Regions from separate parts of the Vibrio sp. T3Y01 genome, predicted to be linked through region 4. Evidence: predicted binding sites of a transcription regulator. Region 4 holds the regulator's gene; each other region holds the start of a gene.
What was found. Region 4 encodes CRP, which controls carbon source genes, mostly activating them, when cyclic AMP is high. Its sites were predicted from a motif close to TGTGANNNNNNTCACA; they were not measured.

Region 1 (5,491 bases), on a different contig from region 4:
GCTGACAGTAATTTGGTTACCGTGGTTGTTTTACCAGTACCCGGCCCACCAGAGATCACTGCAAAGCGACGACTTAGAGCTACTGCTGCTGCCACTTTTTGCCAGTTTAAACATGCCGATAGTGGTACCAAGCTGTCTAGAACATCTAAGTCCGTTACCTGCTTGGCTTGAACAATCGCTTGGTCAATTGCGCCCCAATTCAAAGATTGCTCATCGACAATATCAAGATGATCACACACCAACTGTTGGCGCAGTACCTGAGACGTCTGCTGATTTGTTTCAGCCTTGGCTAAGGCGTTAAACAGAAAGTGATAACTACGTGCGAAAAGCTGATTGAGTGTTTCCGTCAGCGCCTTTTTCTGTTCAATATTGAACTCTACCGGCTTACTTAAACGATTTAAGGTGTCAGCCAGCACAACCTCATAGTTCCAGTAACGCTGTAAGTAGACGCGCTGTCCATCAAACATCAGAGGCTTAACACAGTCATTAGTTGCGCCAACGAGGTTAGATGATTGCAAAACAGTCACCCAATCAATACCTAATAGCTTTTGATTCAATTGCAGCGCCGTTTCACCGTACAACCCAAGTAACTGGGCTATATCTGCCGTTTGTGCAGGGCCTATCGTATGCTGCTGTATAAGCTGAGTACAAATGTGTCCTTTGCCTAATTCATGGCTCACTACCCCAGCGAGAAAGCCGATCTCTTGAGAGTAACTCGTGGCTTGCTGAGCAATAAAACGGGCAAACTGGTAATCCAACTGACGAATCGAACCCTTATCTGCAAGAAACTTGAGTACATCCATAAGTTGCTCAGGAATAAGTGAAACTGGCTTCGTTGTGTTCGCTGTTTCTATGCTGGTATTAGTGGTCGTTGTTGTCATTATAAAAGCCCCATCTGTCCAGTTTCATCGTCATTCAATTGTGCTGAACGTCTGTCTATCACTTTACCGTCAATCAATTGATCCATTTCATCAAGTAACGCCAGTGTTGGTTTCGCCGAGAAAATACCTTGCTGAGATTGACCGTCCATTCCTCGTAAGAACAAGTAGTACACGCCGCCAAAATGTTGTTCGTAGCTGTAATTGGCAACACGACTACGCAAAAAACGGTGCAGCGCCAATGCATAGATCTGATATTGCAGATCATAACGGTGGTCAGCCATCGCCGATTTCAATGCCTCGCCATGGTAGACGGCAACATCATCACCTAAATGATTCGATTTCCAGTCAAGAACATAGTATTTACCTTGATGCTCGAACACCAAATCGATGAAGCCTTTCAGCATACCTTGCACGGTTTGAAAACCTAGGTCGCCCGCTTTGGCTGACAATGGATCATGATATTGAATGGTTTGATTCAGTTCAGATGCAGCCAACACTTCGATCGGCAGTAGGAACTCCATCTCAACTAATCGTTGTGTTGAGTCCTTCTCACTTAGTTTTAAGTTTTTTCCATCCAACGCGGTGTTAAGAACGGTATCGACCAGTTGCTGAAGCACAGGTAGCCACTCTAATTCATATTGCTCTGATTCTAATAAGTGAGTGATTACTTGCGTGTTATGTTCACTGGTTGCTGGCTCGGTAAATTCAACCTCCTCAAACAAGGTGTGCAAGAAAGTACCTGGGCGAGCACCACGAGGGAACGTAAAGATAGAGCGTTCAGGCTCAATCAACTCAGACTCATCCTGCTCATCAGCCGAATCAATATCAAAGCCAGACACCTCAATGGTCGCGTCATGACTCGCACCGTGACTGCCTTGCTTTACAAGCCCTGAGTAACTGGTGATACGCCAAGCCCTGTCGATTGAGGCCTTTAGCTCGTTCGCATGTAAGTCTTCACTCACTTGCTCGGTTTGTACAAACACTTGATCGTGGGCGGTTGGTGTTTCGGCTAGCAGCACACTTGAGTTCTTGCCCTCAATGGCTGCAAGAGCCTGATGCAATTCGGTAATACCTTGCTCTTGACCGTTTTGAACCAAATAGCCCATCGCACTCAAATGCACGCCGGTAGGCTCTTTGGTTGAACGCCCTTTACGCAGTGGCGCCATACCAATGAAACAGCCATAAACCGCACGAGTCAGCGCTACATAAATCAAACGCAAGTCTTCCGCTAATCGTTCTTTATCGGCTTGGGCTAAGGCACTATCACCACCTGTAATATCCAGTACCGTGGTATCTGAATCATGATCGTAGAATTTGCCTTCGCTCGCTTCTCGGTAACTCGTAACAAATGGTAGGAATACTAAGTCATATTCCAAACCTTTCGACTTATGAATGGTAACGATTTGAACCAAGTTTCTCTCTGACTCAAGACGCTGAATGTCATCCTCACTGCCGCCTAAACCATTTTGAGCATCGGAAATCGCTTCTGCCAACCAACGCAACAAACCATAATCACTATCGAGCTCCTGCCTTGCTTGTTGCAGCAATTCGCCAATGTGCATTAAATCGGTAAGTGAGCGCTCACCATTTTCTTCTTCCAGCAAGCGTTCCGCGAGATGTCGCTTGCTGATCACGCTACGAAGCATTGGTAGCACGCCACGCTGTAGCCACAACTTACGATACTCACGAAACTCGTTAACCACGTTTTCCCACACCACTTCATCGTTGTTGAGTTCATCCAATGAAGCCGCATCTAGAGCAAATAACTCGGAGGCTAGACTCGCGCGCAATGCTCGGTCGTTTTCTGGTGTCAGCACCGCTTGCAGAAGGCGTTGAATATCTTGCGCAACCAAGCTGGTTAATACACTGTCTCTGTTAGACAAATACACACTTGCAATGCCTTGCTCAGACAGCGCGTTCTTGATCAGACGACCTTCACTGCCGGTTCGAACCAAGACAGCAATATCACCCGCATTCACGGCATGCTGTTTTTTGCCATTATCAAAATAGGCTTGTTGATTTTGAGAAGCGGTCAGAATAGTTTGAATTTGACTCGCTGTCGCTTCTGCCATTGCCTTGTGATATTCACCTTTCGGCAATGGCTTGTCTTCAGCCTCTTGCAGCCAAAAGGTCAGTGCATGTTGAGTCTGGCCATTCATCACCCATTGGCGCTTGTCAGCAGATGGACTGGCAGCAACGGGCAAAAATGGAATGTCTTGATCGTAGATAAACGGGCTATCCGAATTCATAAACACTTGGTTTACTGCGCTGACCATATCTGCACTCGAACGCCAGTTAGTCCCTAACGTATAGTGAGCACTAACTTGGTTTCTTGCCTTAATGTAGGTAAAGATATCCGCGCCACGGAAACCGTAGATAGCCTGCTTCGGGTCACCGATCATAAACAGACCACACTGCGGGTTATCGAGGTAGATTCGGCTAAAAATACTGTACTGCAGCGGATCGGTATCTTGGAATTCATCGATCATCGCCACTGGGTATAAGGTGCGAATTCTTTCCACCAGCAATGACTGCTCATCGACATCGATCGACGCAGATAACTGAGTCAGTAGATCATCAAATGATAACCACTGCTTCTGCTGTTTTGCCTTGGCTAGCATAGTTCGACAATGAGTAATCGCATGCGCTAATAACGGAGCTTTCAAGTCAGCCGGGTGATTTAAGAAATCCTCAATCGCTTCGAAAACTGCATGCTGAGGTGCGGTACCTTTCGGTGTTTTTTCGATTAACGTAGCTTGAGAGAACTTTTCTAACTTGTCTGGATATTGATAATCATGAGTGTCGCTCTGCGCCCATGCTGTCACCGCTTCTAACCATGTCGGCAGAGACTTCTTGGTGTAGCTACGTTTGTTCACATCCGAAGCAGAGATCAAAGCCAAAAAGTCCGCTTCAGACTCACACCACAGCGCTTTAAGTTGCTTCACTTTATCTAGGTTTTGGTTGTGCAGAGTTTGCAAATCCCCCGACATCGCGTCGACGGTTAGCTTCAATGGAGAGCCCGTCAGATAACGATTGACGTCTGCTAATAATGCAGCCGGTGAACCCCAGATATTACGAACCTCACCAGCCAGTTGAATAGGTAACGGGTAAAACTGCTTACGCCAGTAGTCGGCTACCACTTGCGCTTTAAGATGGCTTTCATCAGTCACAAACTCATTATCAAAGCGGCTGCCAGACTCGAAGGCATTTTGAGTCAACATACGCTGACAGAAGCCGTGAATGGTGTATACCGCGGCTTCGTCCATTTGCCTTTCGGCATTGAGCAGTGTTTTCGCAGCGCCAGCGTGGTCTTCGATTGCTTGCAGCAAAGGAGCAATCACTGGGTCATCACTTTGCCCACGAGCAAACGCAATGCGCGCATCATGGATTCGAGCACGGATACGATCTCGTAGCTCTGCGGTTGCCGCTTCGGTAAAAGTCACGACCAGGATTTGATCTACAGTGAGCGGCTCGTGATGTCGGGTAGCTTCCGCGAGCTCACCTTGTGGTGCTGCCGTGCCGTGTCCGAGCAGTAGGCGTAAGTACAAGCCAGCGATGGTAAATGTTTTACCTGTACCCGCCGATGCTTCAATTAAACGCGCACCATGAAGTGGAAACGTCATGGTGTTGAGTGTTTGTGGAGCAATTACCTGAACACTGCTTGTGGTCGTCATGCCTTACTGCCTTCTGATAAATATGTTGTTACAAATGTGACCTAGCGTGGAAAACGTCATTCAATTTACGTCCTACGCTGATTTGTTAATAGTTAGTGCGATCTCTCTCACGGATCAATTCGGATCGCCTCGCTACTATTCGCCCACGAGTTCAGGAGCGCGATTCGAGTTTTATACTCATTGCCTACTTAGAACCACAGAATAATGGTCCCTCTGACCTGTGGCCGTACAGCGAACGCCCTACACTAATAATGATTTACTGGCGGCCACTTTATTTCCTGTACCTTGCTTCCTTTCTCCAGGAAAGCAGACACTCCAAACGCTTACCAGCGACTCTCTTCTGTCATTCATTAATTCAGCGAACCCGCGATTGATCTTGTCGATCACAGCCACTTACTCCTGATCTTCCAGATCGGCAGCCGCCAACCTTGCCGCCTGTAACACAAGCGTCGAATACATTCGCGACTCAGCAGCCAGCTCATCGTCCCATTTAGGCCAAATACGCGAGATGTAGGTATCTCGACCCTCGCCAGTGAAAGCGAAGCTGTCATTAAAAGTATCGGCCATTTTCTTAAGTGACTTCTCTTCATCATCGACCCATTTACCACGGCTAAAGCCCGCTTCAACGCCGGCCAATGCGGTTTTTGGGAAGTAAGGCAGTGGTGCAGTCATACCTTGATAGAACAGTCGTACTAACTCCGCCAACAAACTCTTCGCCTGCTGCGCATCGCCAATAGGCTGTAGCGTTTGGTGAACCACGCCTTCTTTTCTGTCATAGCCAATAATATGAGTCGTTTTGCCGTGGCCCATCACTGCGCAACACAAGTGATCGATCCACGCGGCCAAGTAATCTTGAGAGCGTATTTTGCCACTACGAAAACGCACTAAACCCGATTGATAGTTTTGAGTAAGCCAGCCCATCAAACGAACCGGTTT
Region 2 (5,491 bases), on a different contig from region 4:
GCACTTTAAGCCAAGCTAAGGTTGCTCTTACTTCTCTATACTGTACCCTTGCATTATGACTGTTTAACATGAACGAAAGATGAATAATCCTGAATTTTGGCACAATAAATGGGCAGCCAACCAAATTGGTTTCCACCTTGAAGATGTAAACCCGCTTTTAGTTGAGTTTTGGAAAGCAACTGACCCTAGCTATGAGAAGAGTGTATTTGTTCCTTTGTGTGGCAAGAGTGAAGACCTGATTTGGCTAGCGTCTAAACATGAAGACGTTCAAGGTGTGGAATTGAGCCAGATTGCGGTTCGAGCTTTTTTCTCTGAGCATTTCTACACGCCAACTGTAACTCAAATTAACGGCCAACATGAACTTTATCAGTTTGATGAGTTGAGTGTTTACACTGGGGATTACTTCACTGCGCCAATTCAGCCGGTCGATATTATTTATGATCGTGCTTCTTTAGTTGCTTTGCCTGCTGAGCTGAGAGTGCAATATGTAGAACGCTTGAAGCAGTTATTGAAGCCTGGCGGCAAGATCCTGCTTGTAACGCTAGACTACGACCAAGATGAAATGGCAGGTCCTCCGTTTAGCGTACCTAAACTAGAAATCGATCAGTTGTTTGCGGGTTACAAGATTACGTTATTGAATCAAGACATTGCAGACCAAGAGCACCCTAAGATTGCTAAGAAAGGTTTGTCTCGATTCAGTGAGGAAGTGTACTTGATTGAGTCGGAAGTCTAAGCTCAGTTTGCTTTCGAAAAGATAACACCAATGAAAAAACGGGCGCATGGCCCGTCTTTTTGATCGTTAAGACTTCATGTGTGAAAGCCTAATTAGTAAATCACTTTAACTTTAGATGCGCTGGTGATTGCATCTTCAATCGCGGTTTCTGTGCTCTTACGGCGTGTTAGTGCAACACCAAGGCGACGACGACCATCGATGTCTGGCTTACCAAACAGGCGAACTTGTGTTTGTGGTGCATCTAGCGCTTCCGCAAGGCCTTCAAAACGGATGTTCGTTGATGTGCCTTGTCCAAGGATTACTGCAGACGCACATGGGCCATACTGAGTAATTGATTTGATTGGCATACCTGTAAATGCACGTACGTGCAGCGCGAATTCTGATGAGTCTTGAGACATCAAAGTCACTAAGCCAGTATCGTGTGGGCGAGGGGATACTTCGTTGAAGATCACATGGTCACCTTTAACGAACAACTCTACGCCAAAGATACCATGACCGCCTAAAGCATTAACCACTTGCTCTGCTGTGTATTGCGCGGCTTTAAGTGCGTTGTCTGACATCACTTGTGGCTGCCATGATTCGCGGTAATCACCATCTTCTTGGCGGTGGCCGATAGGTGCACAGAAATGGACACCGTCGACGGCGCGAACGGTTAGAAGAGTGATCTCGTAATCAAAGTCGATGAAACCTTCAACGATTACACGCCCCGCACCAGTGCGTCCGCCTTCTTGTGCGTAATCCCAAGACTTCTGGATATCTTCTTCGGTTTTGATAACGCTCTGGCCTTTGCCTGAAGAACTCATTACTGGTTTCACAACGCAAGGCATACCGACAAATTCAACCGCGGCAGCGAAATCTTCAAAGGTGTCTGCAAAGCGGTAAGGCGACGTGCTTAGCTTGAGTTCTTCTGCTGCAAGACGACGAATACCTTCACGGTTCATCGTTAGCTTAGTGGCGTTAGCTGTTGGAACGACATTCAAGCCTTGAGCTTCAAGCTCGACCAACTTGCTGGTGGCGATAGCCTCAATTTCAGGCACCACGTAATCTGGTTTTTCTAGTTCAATGATGGCTTGAAGTGCATCGCCATCTAACATGTCTAATACATGGCTGCGATGCGCAACTTGCATAGCCGGCGCATCTGCATAACGGTCACAAGCAATAACTTCTAAACCTAAACGTTGGCACTCGATAGCCACTTCTTTGCCAAGTTCACCTGAACCTAATAGAAGTACACGAGTAGCATTTTCACGAGTAGCAGTACCAAACATAGAAATTCCTTCCGATCTTTTGAACGATTGATTGAAAACTGGGTGATCATACTTATTTAAACGACAAAAGCAAACGTTTGCGTAAGTTGTGGTGCTAATTACAAGCATAAAAAAAGCAGCCCTATAAAAATGGGCTGCTTATTTAAAAGGTTGTTAATTAGATGTACTTAGATTGCTAAGTAAGTCACTGGAATGTCAGGATTAATCGCTTCTAATGTAGATTGCGTATCCGCTAGGTGACTGATACTACCCTCGGCGATTTCAACCAATGCTGCACTTTCAATTTGTTCAAAATCGAAGCCCGCAAGTTTTAGTTGAATCAGCGCAACTTGTAGCGGTGGAAGGCTAGGGTTGAATGCTGCGTTTTCAGCGTAAGCACCAGTAAAGATCTCACCAGTTGTGAGCTGTAGTGACACACCACTTAAATTTTTGGTGTATGGTGCATGGCTGCGGTTAAGGGCTGCTAATGCTTCAACTACGATAGGAGTGGTCTCTTCCGTCGTGTACTTATGATCAAGTTCAGACATCAAGCCTGTTGTTACACCAAGATCAGATGGTCCAAATGAATCAGGCAGGTACTCTTGTAGTGACATTTCATCACGCTGTGGAAGCTGAACTTTAAGCTCTTTCGCTGTAGTCAACTCATTCATAAATTGACGACAGTGACCACAAGGGCTGAAGTTAATTGTGATGTCCGAGATGCCTCGCTCGCCTTTCATCCAAGCGTGGCTGATTGCAGATTGCTCTGCGTGTACGGTTTGGCCAAGTTGCGCACCCGCGATTTCAAGGTTTGCACCAAAGTACAAAGTACCAGACAAACCACGCACGATCGCGCCAACGTAAAAGTCAGATAGCGGAGCGTATGAATACGCTGCAGCAAAAGGAAGTAGTGCGATGCGTAGTTCGTCATCCGCTAAGCCGCTTGCTTGACGCAGGCTAGAGAACTGTTCTGGAGACAATGTCGCGTCAAAGTTGTCTGCTAATACGATGTCACTTAAAAGCGCTTTCATTGATGATGGAGCACTTTCCAGCGCCAGGGTAATACGACTGTTCATGTTGAATCCTTAATTGACCTTAGGCTTTAAGTTTATGCAATGCTCAGGAATTTTCTGTGATAAAGATCACCATTGCATTGTTGTTGTTACATTGGTTTGCATAATTAGAGTGAGGTCACACTTGAAATCGATTGCAAGGACCATTTTTACAGCTGATATCGCACTTATTGTTCAAAATCACCGGTGATTAGCTGAATAAATGGCAATAAAAAGCCCAAGCAAACACTGATATTGACAGGGTTAGGCTTGGGCTAAATCGGGCTTTGAGCGTCTAGGCTAGGAATAGAACCAGACCACCATGCCAAACACGCTAGGTGCGATGATTGAGGTGATAACGCCACAAAGTACTAAGGCCAGTGAACTGAAAGCCGCATCTTCTTGGTTCTTTTCGGCACAAGTCGCCGTACCTAACGCGTGAGAAACCGTGCCCATGGTTAAACCCCTGGCAATAGGGCTCTTAATGCCAATTAGATTGTAGATAGGGTAAGCAAAAATTGCCCCGAATAAACCAACGATGAGAACCAGTATTGCAGCAATAGCCGCTTCACCACCAAGATGGCTTGATACTTCCATTGCAATGGGTGTGGTGACTGATTTGCCCAATAGACTCGCAATCAAACTTAGGTCAGCTTTGAAAGCGACGGCAATCATTGCCGCTGTGGTCATCGACATCACACTACCCAGTGTGCATGCAAAGGTTATGATTCGCCAGTTAGCTCGAATTTGAGGTAGCTGCTCATATAAAGGATAAGCTAGGGCGACAACCGCTGGCTGAAGCATGTACGTAATCCAAGTATTGTCTGCGTAGTAGGTCTCGAACGGGACTTTCAAGAACGTCAGAATTGGAATGATGATGCCAATGCTTATTAAAAGCGGGTTGCATAGCGGGGAATTCACTTTCTGACTTACCCAACGAGCAAACAGAAACACCACAATAGTTAATAGAATCCACATGATTATTTACCTCTCGCTAGCAAGCGGTCTAAGAACCATGACAAAGATACTAATACGATGAGTGTGCCGCCCACCGCGCTTGCCATAATCGGCAGTGCGTTAGCGATAAGCATGTCAAAATGTTCCATAAGCCCGACACTGATCGGGACAAACAGTAAAATCATCAAACGAATAATTAGGCTGGCACCAGGTTGTACCCAGTGCGCAGGCACAATACCTATCACCATGGCAGTAAACAAAATCAACATGCCAAAAATACTGCCAGGGATTGAGGTGTCTAAGTATTGCTGTAACGCGTTGCCTGCAGTGAGAGCACCTATGATTAAGGTGAAGGAGATTAAGCAGTAAACGAGTTTGATCAATCTTTCTTTCAAGGTTTTACATCTCTCGATAATGGGTTAACTAGCTAGCTTTTCTACGTATTGATACACCGCTTTCAAGATAGCCATTTTCTTTTCGTCGCTTTCATGTTCATGTGCGAGGTTTTCTAGGTTGAGCATGTATTCTTCTAAGCGGCTTTCGTAAAACTCACGACAATGGTTTGCCCACTTAAGTTGTTCAGATTCGTCTAGCGTCCATGGGAAGTGGCGAGCGCGGTAACGGAACAGCAAAGGCTTAATACGTTCGTCACTGAAGGTGATATCCAACGCTGCTAAGTTATTTGGATCAGTCTCGCGGATGATGTTCATCGCGGTCTTATCTGCTGGAGAGAAGAAGCCATCGTAAAGTTGGGTATCTACATCGTCGCTCTTTTCATACTCACGTTCCTGTGAATATAAGCCAATCAATTTTTCACGAATTTCTGGGTGTTCGCGTAGGATCGCTAGGTTCTTCAAACACTGCTGGCGGTCGATACCAATGGTTTCGGCATTTTCAGCAGTTAATGTTTTTGCCGGCGCTAGAATAGGGCACTTGTTGAGTTGAACCAGCTTAATTGGCACTGGTAGCTCGTCTTCATTCAGGTCGCTGCGTTTGGTGTAAAGCCTTTCTCTAAGCTCATCAGTCTCTAGCTCAAGCAGAGGGCTAGGATCTTTTGCCAAGTCCACCACGATAACCGCGTTTTGATTGGTTGGATGCCAAGCCATAGGAACAATCCAGCTTGTGTAATTGCAGTCACGACCAAACATGCCTGACACATGCATGAGAGGTGTCATGTTTACGATGTCGACTAATTCGTTCAACTTGCGCTTGTGACGCATGTTGTAGAGATAATCAAACATCTTAGGTTGTGCGGTTTTCAGCTTTTTCGCTAGTTCGATAGTCGCGATAACATCCGCCATCGCATCGTGCGCGTTTTCATGTTCTATGCCGTTTGCCACAGATAGATGTTCCAGTTTGAAGCTTGGGAAACCTTCTTCGTTTTCTGGCCACACAATACCGTCAGGGCGCAGAGCGTGTACGGCACGCATCACGTCTAATAGATCCCAACGAGAGTTACCGTTTTGCCAGCTCCATGCATATGGGTCAATGAAGTTACGGTA
Region 3 (5,491 bases), on a different contig from region 4:
AGAGCCAGAAGAAGCTGCAGTATCAGAAATGGATCAACTAACTAACCAAGTCGCTCAACTAACAAGCGAAGTTGAAGCTCTTAAGAGTGACAAAGCAGCAGCAGAAATGAAAGCTCAAGAAGCTTCTGCAGCCGCTATGGCAGCAAAAGAAGAAGCGGATCGTGCTAACGACCGTATCGACAACATCGCTGAGTCTTACACTAAATAGTTTGATATCTAAGCGCGATTAAGCTGTAGATTAAATAAGTCGCAAAAAGCAGTATATAGAAAGCACCACCTCTTAACGGATGTGGTGCTTTTATTTGGGGAAAACTAAATAGGTTAAAAGAAGAAAGTAAACCGACTCTCAACAAAAGCCTACGAGTTAAAATTCAATCACAGGAGGTGCGATTTCAACAGGCACACCATTTTGAGCAAAGATAACCGCTTTGGCTTTTGAGTTTGGTAGATCGGCATCTTCAAGCCACCATTTCAACTCTACCGGGATTTGTAGTGATTTTTTAGAACCATCACTTCGAGTCAATGGCTCATGCGCTTCAACAAACACACTTCTATCTGGCTCTAATGAAACCTTGATCGGCTCATTAATAATGGTCACTTGCTCACCACGGTTTACCTGTTCAAAAAGCCACTCTATATCTTTAGGCTCCATTCGGATACAACCTGAGCTAACACGCAGACCGATACCAAAGTCTTTGTTAGTACCGTGTATAAGATAATCCCCCGCACCATAAGCAAGTCGCAATGCATATTCTCCCAATGGGTTTTCTGGCCCAGCTGGAACCACCCTAGGTAATTCGATCCCTTTCTCTAGATACTCTTCACGGATTGACTTCGGTGGTGTCCAGGTCGGGTTGGGTCTTTTTTGACTTATCTTGGTGATCATTTCTGGCGTATCACGTCCTACTCGACCAATGCCGACAGGGAATACGTGCACCTGGTTCTTCTCGGGCTCAAAGTAATACAGCCTTAACTCGGCAAGGTTAATCACAATTCCTTTTCTTGGGGTGTCCGGCAGAATCAAACGACTAGGGATACTCAGTACATAGCCTTCAGCAGGAAGGAAAGGATCAACGCCTTTATTTGCCGCCATTAACGAGAGAAAACCAATATCGTATTGCTTTGCAATGTTCGCTAGCGTTTCACCTGCTGCGACTTCGTGCTGTTGTATTCGACCTACAATGCGACTCTCTTCAGGAGGCAGTTCAAAGGTCGCCGCAGACACCCACGACGACACCATCCCAGCAGCAATCAAAGTACCTTTCACTGCAAACGTAGTTGCTCTCAATGCAAACGAAACGCTCTTGCGTATTTTTGTTGTCATGGAGTACAAAAGCGTCGAGTTAGCGCAATACAACATACAATTCCTTGGTTTACTGTCCTTATCAAAGTTTAGATTATCGTTGATTAAACGTCTCTACAACGAATTGTTACTTCAAACCCCATATGCAATCGATCTTTAATTTGAGTTTTTTCTTTAAATCACCTTCAATTATTCCACACAAAATCGATTGCCTTTAAGATTTCAACATATTTAGTTATCAATATTAATAAAACGATAATAGCAGAGCCATTTTGTGACTAGGGTCTCATGGAGCCTCGTTTTAACTCGCTAATATTGCCTCAACAAAACGAATTCAATTCAACAGAATCGGTAATTGATTAAATCCTGTTCCTATAATTACCGTTTAAACTTTGGAGAACGACCATGGCTACACCTCATATTAACGCTCAAGCTGGTGATTTCGCAGAAACAGTACTGATGCCGGGTGACCCGCTTCGCGCAAAATACATTGCTGAAACATTCCTTGATGACGTGAAGCAAGTTTGTGACGTTCGCAACATGTTCGGTTACACAGGCACTTACAAAGGTAAGAAAGTTTCTGTAATGGGCCACGGTATGGGTATCCCATCATGCTGCATTTACGTGCACGAGCTAATTGCTGAGTACGGTGTAAAGAACGTAATTCGCGTAGGTAGCTGTGGCGCAGTACGTGACGACGTTAAATTGATGGACGTTGTTATCGGTATGGGTGCTTCAACAGACTCAAAAGTAAACCGTATTCGTTTCAACAACCACGACTTCGCGGCAATCGCTGATTTCGGTCTTCTAGAAGAAGCAGTAAACCAAGCACGTGCACAAGAAGTTCCAGTTAAAGTTGGTAACGTATTCTCTGCAGACCTTTTCTACACTCCAGAAGCTGACCTTTTCGAAAAAATGGAAAAGCTAGGCATCCTAGGTGTTGATATGGAAGCGGCTGGTATCTACGGCGTTGCTGCAGACCTTGGTGCTAAAGCACTGACTATCCTAACAGTATCTGACCACATCATCCGTGGCGAGAAACTAAGCTCTGAAGAGCGTCAAAAATCTTTCAACGACATGATGAAAGTTGCTCTAGAGACTGCAATCAACATCTAACGATTTGATAAGAGATACATTGAAAGGCGTTACCCCGCAGCCAAGTTCACTTGGCTGCTCAAATAATCCCGAGGGGGAGATCGTGTCTAACGACAAGCTGCCAAAAGATGCGGATGGTTTGCAACTCAACTTTTGTAAAACATTGGCGTGTGACAACTTTGGCTTGAGCGATGCAAAACGTTATGTTTTGCAACACGCGAACCCTAAGCGTCCAGCGATGGTTTGTCGTGAATGTGGAGCTTTCCCCCCCTTACTTAACAATCGTGAAGTGTTAAGCGAACTTCATCGCCTAAGACAACTTCATAGCGATGGGCTCCCTGCTTGTCGTAATGACGATTGCGATAACTTCGGCTTATCGGTTCATACCCATAAACATCTTTATCATGCCTTCGGCTACAGTGGCGACAGGCAGCGTTATCGATGCAAAGACTGCCAATCAACCTTTGTTGACAAGTGGTCTGGTTCCAATAAAAAACTTCAGTTTCAAGAGAACCTCATGGGCTTACTGTTCATGGGCTATTCCGTACGTGAAATCTGCCGAAAACTAGAGATCAACCCAAAGACTTTCTATGACCATGTTGACCATATCGCGAGCCGATGCCGTCGCAAATTAGCGATGATCGATGCACGATGGGTAAATCATGCCAAAGACTATCAGTTCGCTTCCCATTATCAGCGCTTACAACCACAAAGTAGCAACGGAGTGGTTTGGATAGCGACGGGTGAGGCGCATTCTGGCTATATCCTTTGCCAACACGTGAATTACTCACAAAATGAAGAGCCATCAGGGAATGTCGATCACAACCCTTATGATGATGTGGCGCGCTTTGTATCTAAAGAGCACTCTTCAGAAGCGAATCTTGAACTGCCTCAGCGATCAGACAAACTCAAAGAGCGTATTGAACAGCAATACCAAGTCATTTTGGCAAGAGGCAATGTTGAAGACCCGATGGGTAACCTCACAACGTTTAGCTACCCTTCGAAAGGGGCGCTCATTCGACCGCCTTATACGTCTTATGCTCACTTCCTGCATGTGCTTGATATGTGTGATGAGAACAAACACGTTGCGATCTATATGCCACAAGATCCATTACTAAGATCTGCCGCCCTGAGCGTATGTTTGCCGCGTATCCAGAGTCAAAATATTGACCTTATGTATGTAGAAGAAGACGCAGGTTGGCAAGACGATCAAAGTTTTGAAAAGATCGATATCGTTCACATGAGTTGGTGGCGCGATCGCTGGGCTATTGCCAATCAAGGTGATAAGCAGAAAGGTATCTGCTACCTAACAGGCAGTAATCCGGAGCCAAAACAGTGGTTTAATACCGCATCAATTCAACAAACCAAGTTTTATCAAGAGCGTTTTCAGGTGCTTTTTGATAGCTTTATCAATGAACCAAGACGTAAGCTTCGTCCAGGCGGCATTCTTCCATTACTCGACATATTCAGGGCTTGGCACAATCTGTGCTACCAAGATAAGCAAGGACTCACTGCAGCGCAGCGCTTAGGCGTAGCAGAGCACCCATTGACGTTAAAGCAACTACTTTCATAAAAACAAGCGCTCTAGATAATTATTCGGGAACTCATTGATTTTAAAGTAACAACATGAGGCATCCCCCATAATTGGAAAAGATTCATGTTCCTTTAGTGCTCTGAGAAAGATAATTGGTGCTTATCCTAAACCACACTCTTATAATGATTGTGTTATCAATATGTTCGATAATTATGGATCTAAGCCTTGGACAAAAATCAGTACCTTCTTGAAACAGAACTAGAACAACTCAAAACTCGCGTCGACTCTGAACCATTGGTGATCCTAGAGATTGCACAACAATGCCTCGTCAGATCCGAACAAGTTCTGTTTGAAGAAGGCGCGATTCAGTCGCTAATGTTGATGGCGAGATGTTGCTGGAACCTAATGGATTACCAAAAAGGGTTAAAGTACATCAAGGAAGCCTATAAGCGACAAAGCCGCTTAGATACCGATCTTTTTCTGCCCGAAATCCTCCATTTACACGCGCTCCAGTTCTGGGGACAAGCCAAGTACTACTCTGCACAACAGTTCTGGATCAATGCGTTAGAACAATCAGCACTGGTCGATGAGGTCGAGATTCAAATCGAATGCCTCATTGGCCTTGGCAACATCTGGCGAATGACTCACGAATATAAGCTGGCTCGTTCTACACACCAGCTTGCCGTTAAAGTAGCCAACAACAGCCGTATCGGTTGGTTAGAAGGTAAAGCAAGAATCCTTCTCGCATGGGATTACTACCTACTCAACAACTATGTTGAAATGCTGTCAGTATTAGATGGTGCAGAGGAAGCGTTAAAAGAACATAAAGACAACACTTGGCACGCAGAGGTATGGGACTTCAGAGGCTTAGCTCTACTTGGCCTTGAGCGCTTAGACGACGCTGAACGTGCAACAGCCAAAGCGCACAACTTGGCAGTTGAACACAACCTAGTTTGGATGAAAGCGCACTCGTATATCAGTCGTGCTCGTCTAGAGTTGCTACGAAAAAGACCAGAGCAAGCCGCGGAACTGCTTAGGCTCGCGGAAGAGTCAGCAAACGAATTCGACAATGGTGAACTGCTCAGTCAGATCTGCTACCAACAATCTTTAGTCGCAGAAGAAAATCAAGATTTCAAAGCCGCATTAATCGCCTTTAAAAAGTACCGTCAATATTCTACCGGTATGCTTCGAGAACAGACTGCTCGTGTTGGTTTAGATAAAGCGCGCAGCTCCAAACGCCAACTCGAACAGAGAGCGAGAAAGCTCATCAACCGTATTCGTGGCCAACACGAGTACGATCCTGAAAAACATTTCTCTTATGTTGTTTCAGAAACCTTTTGGTGGGAGCAGTTAGTCCTGTTCAAAACTGAGCTTAAACGCTCAAACCACAGCATCATTATGTTTCAACACGTCGACCCAGACTACTTAGATGTCTGCACCGAAATCGCTCATACCTTGTGTAATCAAGATGATTTCATTTCAAGACTCAGTTCAGAGCGTGTTGCTCTCATGCTCTCTGAAAAAGGCGAAGCTGCAGAGCAAACCTTCCAAACTCTAAG
Region 4 (5,491 bases):
GAAAGGTGCGTATGACCAAGCAAGCGACACAGTGATTTTATCATCTGAAGTAGCAAGCGCTCTTGAAGTAAAAGAAGGCGAATTCGTTCGCATGTTGGCTCAATAAGAGCGGCGATTATCTGTCGAAGATTTTAAGGATAGAAGTATGACTCAGTGGATAGCAGGACAATGGGTAGCAGGTCAAGGTGATGCCATGACATCAGTAAGCCCATACAACAATGAAGTAGTGTGGCAGGGTGATAGCGCAACACCGGCACAGGTTGAATCTGCAGTGGCAGCGGCTCGCGAAGCGTTCCTAGTTTGGAAAAAACTGAGCTTTGCTGAGCGTGAAGCGATCGTGTTGAAGTTCGCGGAAAAAGTAAAAGAGAACAGCGAAGAGATCGCGCAAATTATCGCAAAAGAGACGGGTAAACCTATTTGGGAAACTCGTACTGAAGCGGGCGCAATGGCGGGCAAGATCGCTATCTCTATTCGTGCTTATCACGAGCGTACCGGGGAAGCATCACGTGAAGCGGCTGGTAACCAAATTGTACTTCGTCACCGTCCATTGGGCGTGATGGCGGTATTTGGTCCTTACAACTTCCCTGGCCACCTACCAAATGGTCATATTGTTCCTGCATTGCTATCGGGAAATACAGTGGTATTCAAACCTTCAGAGCAGACGCCTTGGACAGGTGAGTTCGCAATGAAGCTATGGCAAGAAGCGGGTCTTCCTGCTGGCGTAATCAACCTAGTGCAAGGTGCTAAAGAGACAGGCATCGCACTAGCAGATGCTAAAGGTCTTGATGGCGTGCTATTCACGGGTAGTGCTAATACGGGTCATATCCTGCATCGTCAATTCGCGGGTCAACCGGGCAAGATGCTGGCACTAGAGATGGGTGGTAATAACCCTATGGTGATCAGTGACCAATACGGTGACGCAGACGCAACGGTATACACCATTATCCAATCAGCGTTCATCAGTGCTGGTCAACGTTGTACATGTGCTCGTCGCCTGTATGTTCCTGTTGGCGAGAAGGGTGATCTGCTACTCGACAAACTGGTCGCAGCGACGCAAAAGATTCGTGTTGATCAGCCATTCGCTGAACCTGCACCTTTCATGGGGCCTCAAATCTCTGAAGCTGCCGCTAAGTTTATTCTAGACGCACAAGCTAACCTGCAATCGTTAGGTGGTGTCAGCCTAGTAGAGGCAAAAGCAGGCGAAGCGGCGTTTGTTTCTCCAGGCATTATAGATGCAACCAATATTGCTGAACTGCCAGATGAAGAGTACTTCGGCCCATTGCTACAAGTGGTTCGTTATCAGTCGCTAGAGCAAGCGGTTGAATTAGCTAACGACACACGCTTTGGTTTGTCAGCAGGTTTAGTATCGACAGACGATTCTGAGTGGGAATACTTCGTTGACCATATCCGTGCGGGTATTGTTAACCGCAACCGCCAACTCACAGGCGCAAGTGGTGATGCACCATTTGGTGGTCCGGGTGCTTCTGGCAACCTACGCCCAAGTGCTTACTATGCGGCAGATTACTGTGCTTACCCAATGGCTTCAATGGAAGGTGGTGAAACTCAACTGCCAGCTACGTTTAGCCCAGGTATCGAGCTGTAGTTTAGATTGATATTGAGCTAAGGCTCATTCATTAGTTATGAAATAAGGAAGCAGCGTATCGCTTCCTTGTTTTAACCACGCTCAGCGTCAAGATTGGGCGGTAGATAATAATAGAACAAGTATGTCACAGGCTGATGGCTGCTGACTTTGTGTCTCAGTCTCTCCCTTTCTAATCCAAATTACTAGCTTGCTAGAACCTCTGACAAGGAGTCACCATGACGCCCGATCTACTCTTTAAATCTCTATGGGACGATTACATTCACAGGCTTTGTCCATCCGCAGAGAAAGTACATCATTTGCTAAAAGAAGATGAAGCGCTGATCAACGATCACATTGCATTGCGTACTTTTAATGTTGCTCCTCTTGGTATCGAAACATTAGCCAAACCTTTCCTTGAGTTAGGTTATAAGGCATGTGGCGATTACCTGTTTGAAAGCAAGAAGCTAGTGGCTAAACACTACGAACACCCAGATCCAAAACAACCGAAAGTGTTCATCAGTGAGTTGAAGGTAGAAGAGTGTTCTAGTGAATTACAGCAGATCGTTGCCAAATTGGTTGAGCAGGTTGATGCAAGTAAGTTAGAGGGGCATGAATTCCTATTTGGTGGCCGCCTTTGGGACTTGAGCTTCGCTGATTTCCAACTGTTAGCAAAAGAGAGCGAATACGCTTCTTGGTTAGCCGCTCACGGTTACGGTGCTAACCACTTCACGGTTAGTGTCAATCAACTGAACAAGTTCGATGAAGTACAAGCAGTAAATGACTACCTAAGTGATGCTGGCTTTACGATTAACGCATCTGGTGGTGAGGTAAAAGGCTCTCCAGAGGTGTTATTAGAGCAATCATCAACAATGGCAGACAAAGTGCCAGTGGCATTTGTTGAAGGCAATGAGATGATTCCTGGTGGCTTCTATGAGTTCGCTAAGCGCTATCCAATGGCCAATGGTGAGCTTTACACCGGTTTTGTTGCGGCATCGGCGGATAAGATCTTCGAAAGCACCAACGGTTAAAGAAAGATACAAGTACGGGCTTTGCCCTAGAGATGCGATTTCTCATCTACTCTAGATCTTTAGGTAATAAAAAAGCCACCAAATTCGCATTTGGTGGCTTTGATATTTTTGACTCAGTTAATCGAGATTAACGAGTGCCGTATACCACGATAGTTTTACCGTGTGCAGAAATTAGGTTCTGCTCTTCTAGCATCTTCAAGATACGACCTACTGTCTCACGAGAACAACCAACGATTTGGCCAATCTCTTGACGAGTGATCTTGATTTGCATGCCGTCAGGGTGAGTCATTGCATCTGGCTGTTTCGCTAGGTTTAGTAGCGTTTGAGCGATACGACCTGTTACGTCAAGGAACGCTAAGTCACCAACCTTTTGGCTAGTTACTTGTAGGCGGCTTGCCATTTGCGCTGAAAGACGCATTAGGATGTCTGGGTTCACTTGGATAAGTTGACGGAATTTCTTGAAAGAAATTTCAGCTACTTCACAAGGAGATTTAGCACGAACCCAAGCAGTACGCTCTTGGTCTTCTTCGAACAAGCCTAGCTCACCGATGAAGTCGCCTTGGTTTAGGTAAGAAAGAATCATTTCCTTACCTTCTTCGTCTTTGATAAGAACTGCCACAGAACCTTTAACGATGTAGTACAAGGTTTCTGCCTTTTCACCAGCATGAATCAAAGTACTTTTTGAAGGGTACTTATGAATATGACAGTGTGAAAGGAACCACTCTAATGTTGGATCGGTTTGAGGTTTACCTAGAACCATAATATCTCACTTCCTCTGCAGGGTATGCTTGCCGCTTTCCGTATTTTAGCTAAGCCTGAATTGACTTCTTAGGATAAGAGCACTCGATGAGCGCTGCAAGCTATCTTGTGTTTCGTTTAAGAATAGTATCCTTTTTCAGGTACTATTTCTTGATTTTAATCGTGACCAAGCTACGATTTTTTACGCAAAATTGTGCACATGATCACGGTATGAAAAGTAATCAACCAGAACGTCGTTTTGTTAACCTATTTTTCCGGTTTCGATGAGTTGTTGTAGGATTGGCCTTACAATGAGCTCCATAGCAAAACTCATCTTGCCTCCTGGCACAACTAGCGTGTTATGACGAGACATAAATGAGCCATCAATCATTGCCAAAAGGTAAGGGAAATCGACGTTTTTGATACCACGCAAACGTATAACTACGAAGCTTTCGTCTAAACTTGGAATCCCTTTGGCGTTGAGTGGGTTCGATGTATCTACGGTTGGAACACGCTGAAAGTTGATATGTGTACGTGAAAACTGCGGGGTAATGTAGTTAAGGTAATCATCCATTGAACGTACAATAGAGTCCATTACCGCTTCTCGAGAGTGGCCACGATCGCGAGTGTCACGAACGAATTTTTGAATCCACTCTAGGTTTACGATAGGGACCATGCCGATCAGCAGATCGACGTGTTGAGATACGTTGATGTCGCCATCAACCACGCCACCATGCAGGCCTTCGTAAAACATCACGTCTGAATTTTCAGGGATATCTTGCCATGGCGTAAAGGTGCCCGGCATTTGATTATAAGGGACAGCTTCGTCAAACGTATGTAGGTAACTACGTACTTGGCCAGTACCTTCATTTCCGTATTTACGGAAAAACTCTTCTAAGGCCCCGAAGTCGTTGGCTTGTGGACCAAAGTAGCTGATGTGCTTACCTTGCTCGCGCGCCTTACGGATCTCGACGTCCATCTCTGGTCGAGTGAAGCGGTGGAAACTATCCCCTTCAACCCAAGCGGCCTTCACGTCCATCATATTGAACATTTTGCGGAAGGCTTCTGAGGTGGTGGTGGTGCCGGCTCCTGAGGAACCCGTCACCGCAATAATTGGATGTTTAGCGGACATGACAACCCTTGTCTTATGAGTAACTTACTTGTTAGCAATCGTTTTCCACTATAACACGGCTCTTTTCTCAACGCAGCTTAGAAGCGTTTTGTGAGCTGGATATCAACGGTCTCGTGCAGTTCGGAAAATACAATGTTGGCCTCACCTGAAGCTAATTGATGTTTCACTTGATCAATTTTGTTTTGTAGGGAAATCTCAACGTCGCCGTAGTCTGTTCCCTCACGCAAGACGAATTCTTTGATGAGGTTTTCGAGCGTATCAGGCTCAATGTCTTTCCATGGGATGATCATAAATACTTCTCTCTTTTATGTTCATTGATATGTTGATGAGTGTGTCTAGTGATGTTTTCAGTACAACCCCAATTAGGGACTGCGCTATCTTAGCAAGGTTTCGCGTTTATATTTAGCAGGCTTAGCCGTTATGCCGAATCTTGAATACTTTCATAGTAGGCAGGCAGCGCTTCTTCTAGCCAAAACCTTGGCTTGAGCGTACTTCCTGTAATGAACCCGACATGGCCCCCTTTCTGGAACAAGCGATAATCGATGTTATCCGGTAGGACGAATTTTGGAATCACATCGTCAGTCATGAAAGGATCGTCCTTGGCATGAATGATCTGGGTCGGTAGTTTTATCTGATTGAGCTTAGGAAGAGCGGAACATTGTGCGTAGTAGTCTTGAGCGTTCTTGAATCCGTGCAGGGGGGCGGTGATACGTTCATCAAATTCGTACAGCTTATCAATTTTCTTGATCGTCTCTGCGGTGATATCGAGCTTCTCTTGCAGTAGGTTAATCTTTTTTAAGGCATTAGATTTGAGAGAGCTGAGCAGGTACTTCTTGTAGAGCTTAGAAAAGCCTTTCTCAATGCGACTCGCGCAACAAGCCAGATCAAATGGGGCTGACACTATGGTCGCTGCTGACAACAAGGGGTCGTCTGAGTACTCAGCAAGATAGTTTGCCAACATGTTCCCGCCTAAAGAGATGCCGACCGCCACCTTAGGGTTATTGGGAAACT

Region 1: a site for CRP is predicted at 4,652-4,667, ahead of recB (exodeoxyribonuclease V subunit beta). Genes of this name have one in related genera too.
Region 2: a site for CRP is predicted at 3,161-3,176, ahead of cdd (cytidine deaminase). Genes of this name have one in related genera too.
Region 3: a site for CRP is predicted at 1,577-1,592, ahead of deoD (purine-nucleoside phosphorylase). Genes of this name have one in related genera too.

Annotation. Positions count from the first base shown of each region.
Region 1 is NZ_VTXJ01000020.1:41,668-47,158, reverse strand. It holds gene recD (exodeoxyribonuclease V subunit alpha) at 1-881, opposite strand, end outside; gene recB (exodeoxyribonuclease V subunit beta) at 881-4,555, opposite strand; gene recC (exodeoxyribonuclease V subunit gamma) at 4,949-5,491, opposite strand, start outside.
Region 2 is NZ_VTXJ01000008.1:121,934-127,424, reverse strand. It holds gene F0232_RS11050 (thiopurine S-methyltransferase) at 80-733, shown strand; gene purT (formate-dependent phosphoribosylglycinamide formyltransferase) at 826-2,001, opposite strand; gene cdd (cytidine deaminase) at 2,169-3,056, opposite strand; gene F0232_RS11035 (LrgB family protein) at 3,333-4,010, opposite strand; gene F0232_RS11030 (CidA/LrgA family protein) at 4,013-4,384, opposite strand; gene sbcB (exodeoxyribonuclease I) at 4,409-5,491, opposite strand, start outside.
Region 3 is NZ_VTXJ01000001.1:108,411-113,901, reverse strand. It holds gene F0232_RS00510 (Lpp/OprI family alanine-zipper lipoprotein) at 1-208, shown strand, start outside; gene F0232_RS00505 (L,D-transpeptidase family protein) at 365-1,360, opposite strand; gene deoD (purine-nucleoside phosphorylase) at 1,709-2,419, shown strand; gene F0232_RS00495 (hypothetical protein) at 2,502-3,971, shown strand; gene F0232_RS00490 (hypothetical protein) at 4,158-5,491, shown strand, end outside.
Region 4 is NZ_VTXJ01000033.1:15,587-21,077, reverse strand. It holds gene astA (arginine N-succinyltransferase) at 1-106, shown strand, start outside; gene astD (succinylglutamate-semialdehyde dehydrogenase) at 146-1,603, shown strand; gene F0232_RS23700 (DUF1338 domain-containing protein) at 1,819-2,610, shown strand; gene crp (cAMP-activated global transcriptional regulator CRP) at 2,738-3,370, opposite strand; gene F0232_RS23690 (phosphoribulokinase) at 3,611-4,480, opposite strand; gene F0232_RS23685 (YheU family protein) at 4,558-4,770, opposite strand; gene F0232_RS23680 (hydrolase) at 4,899-5,491, opposite strand, start outside.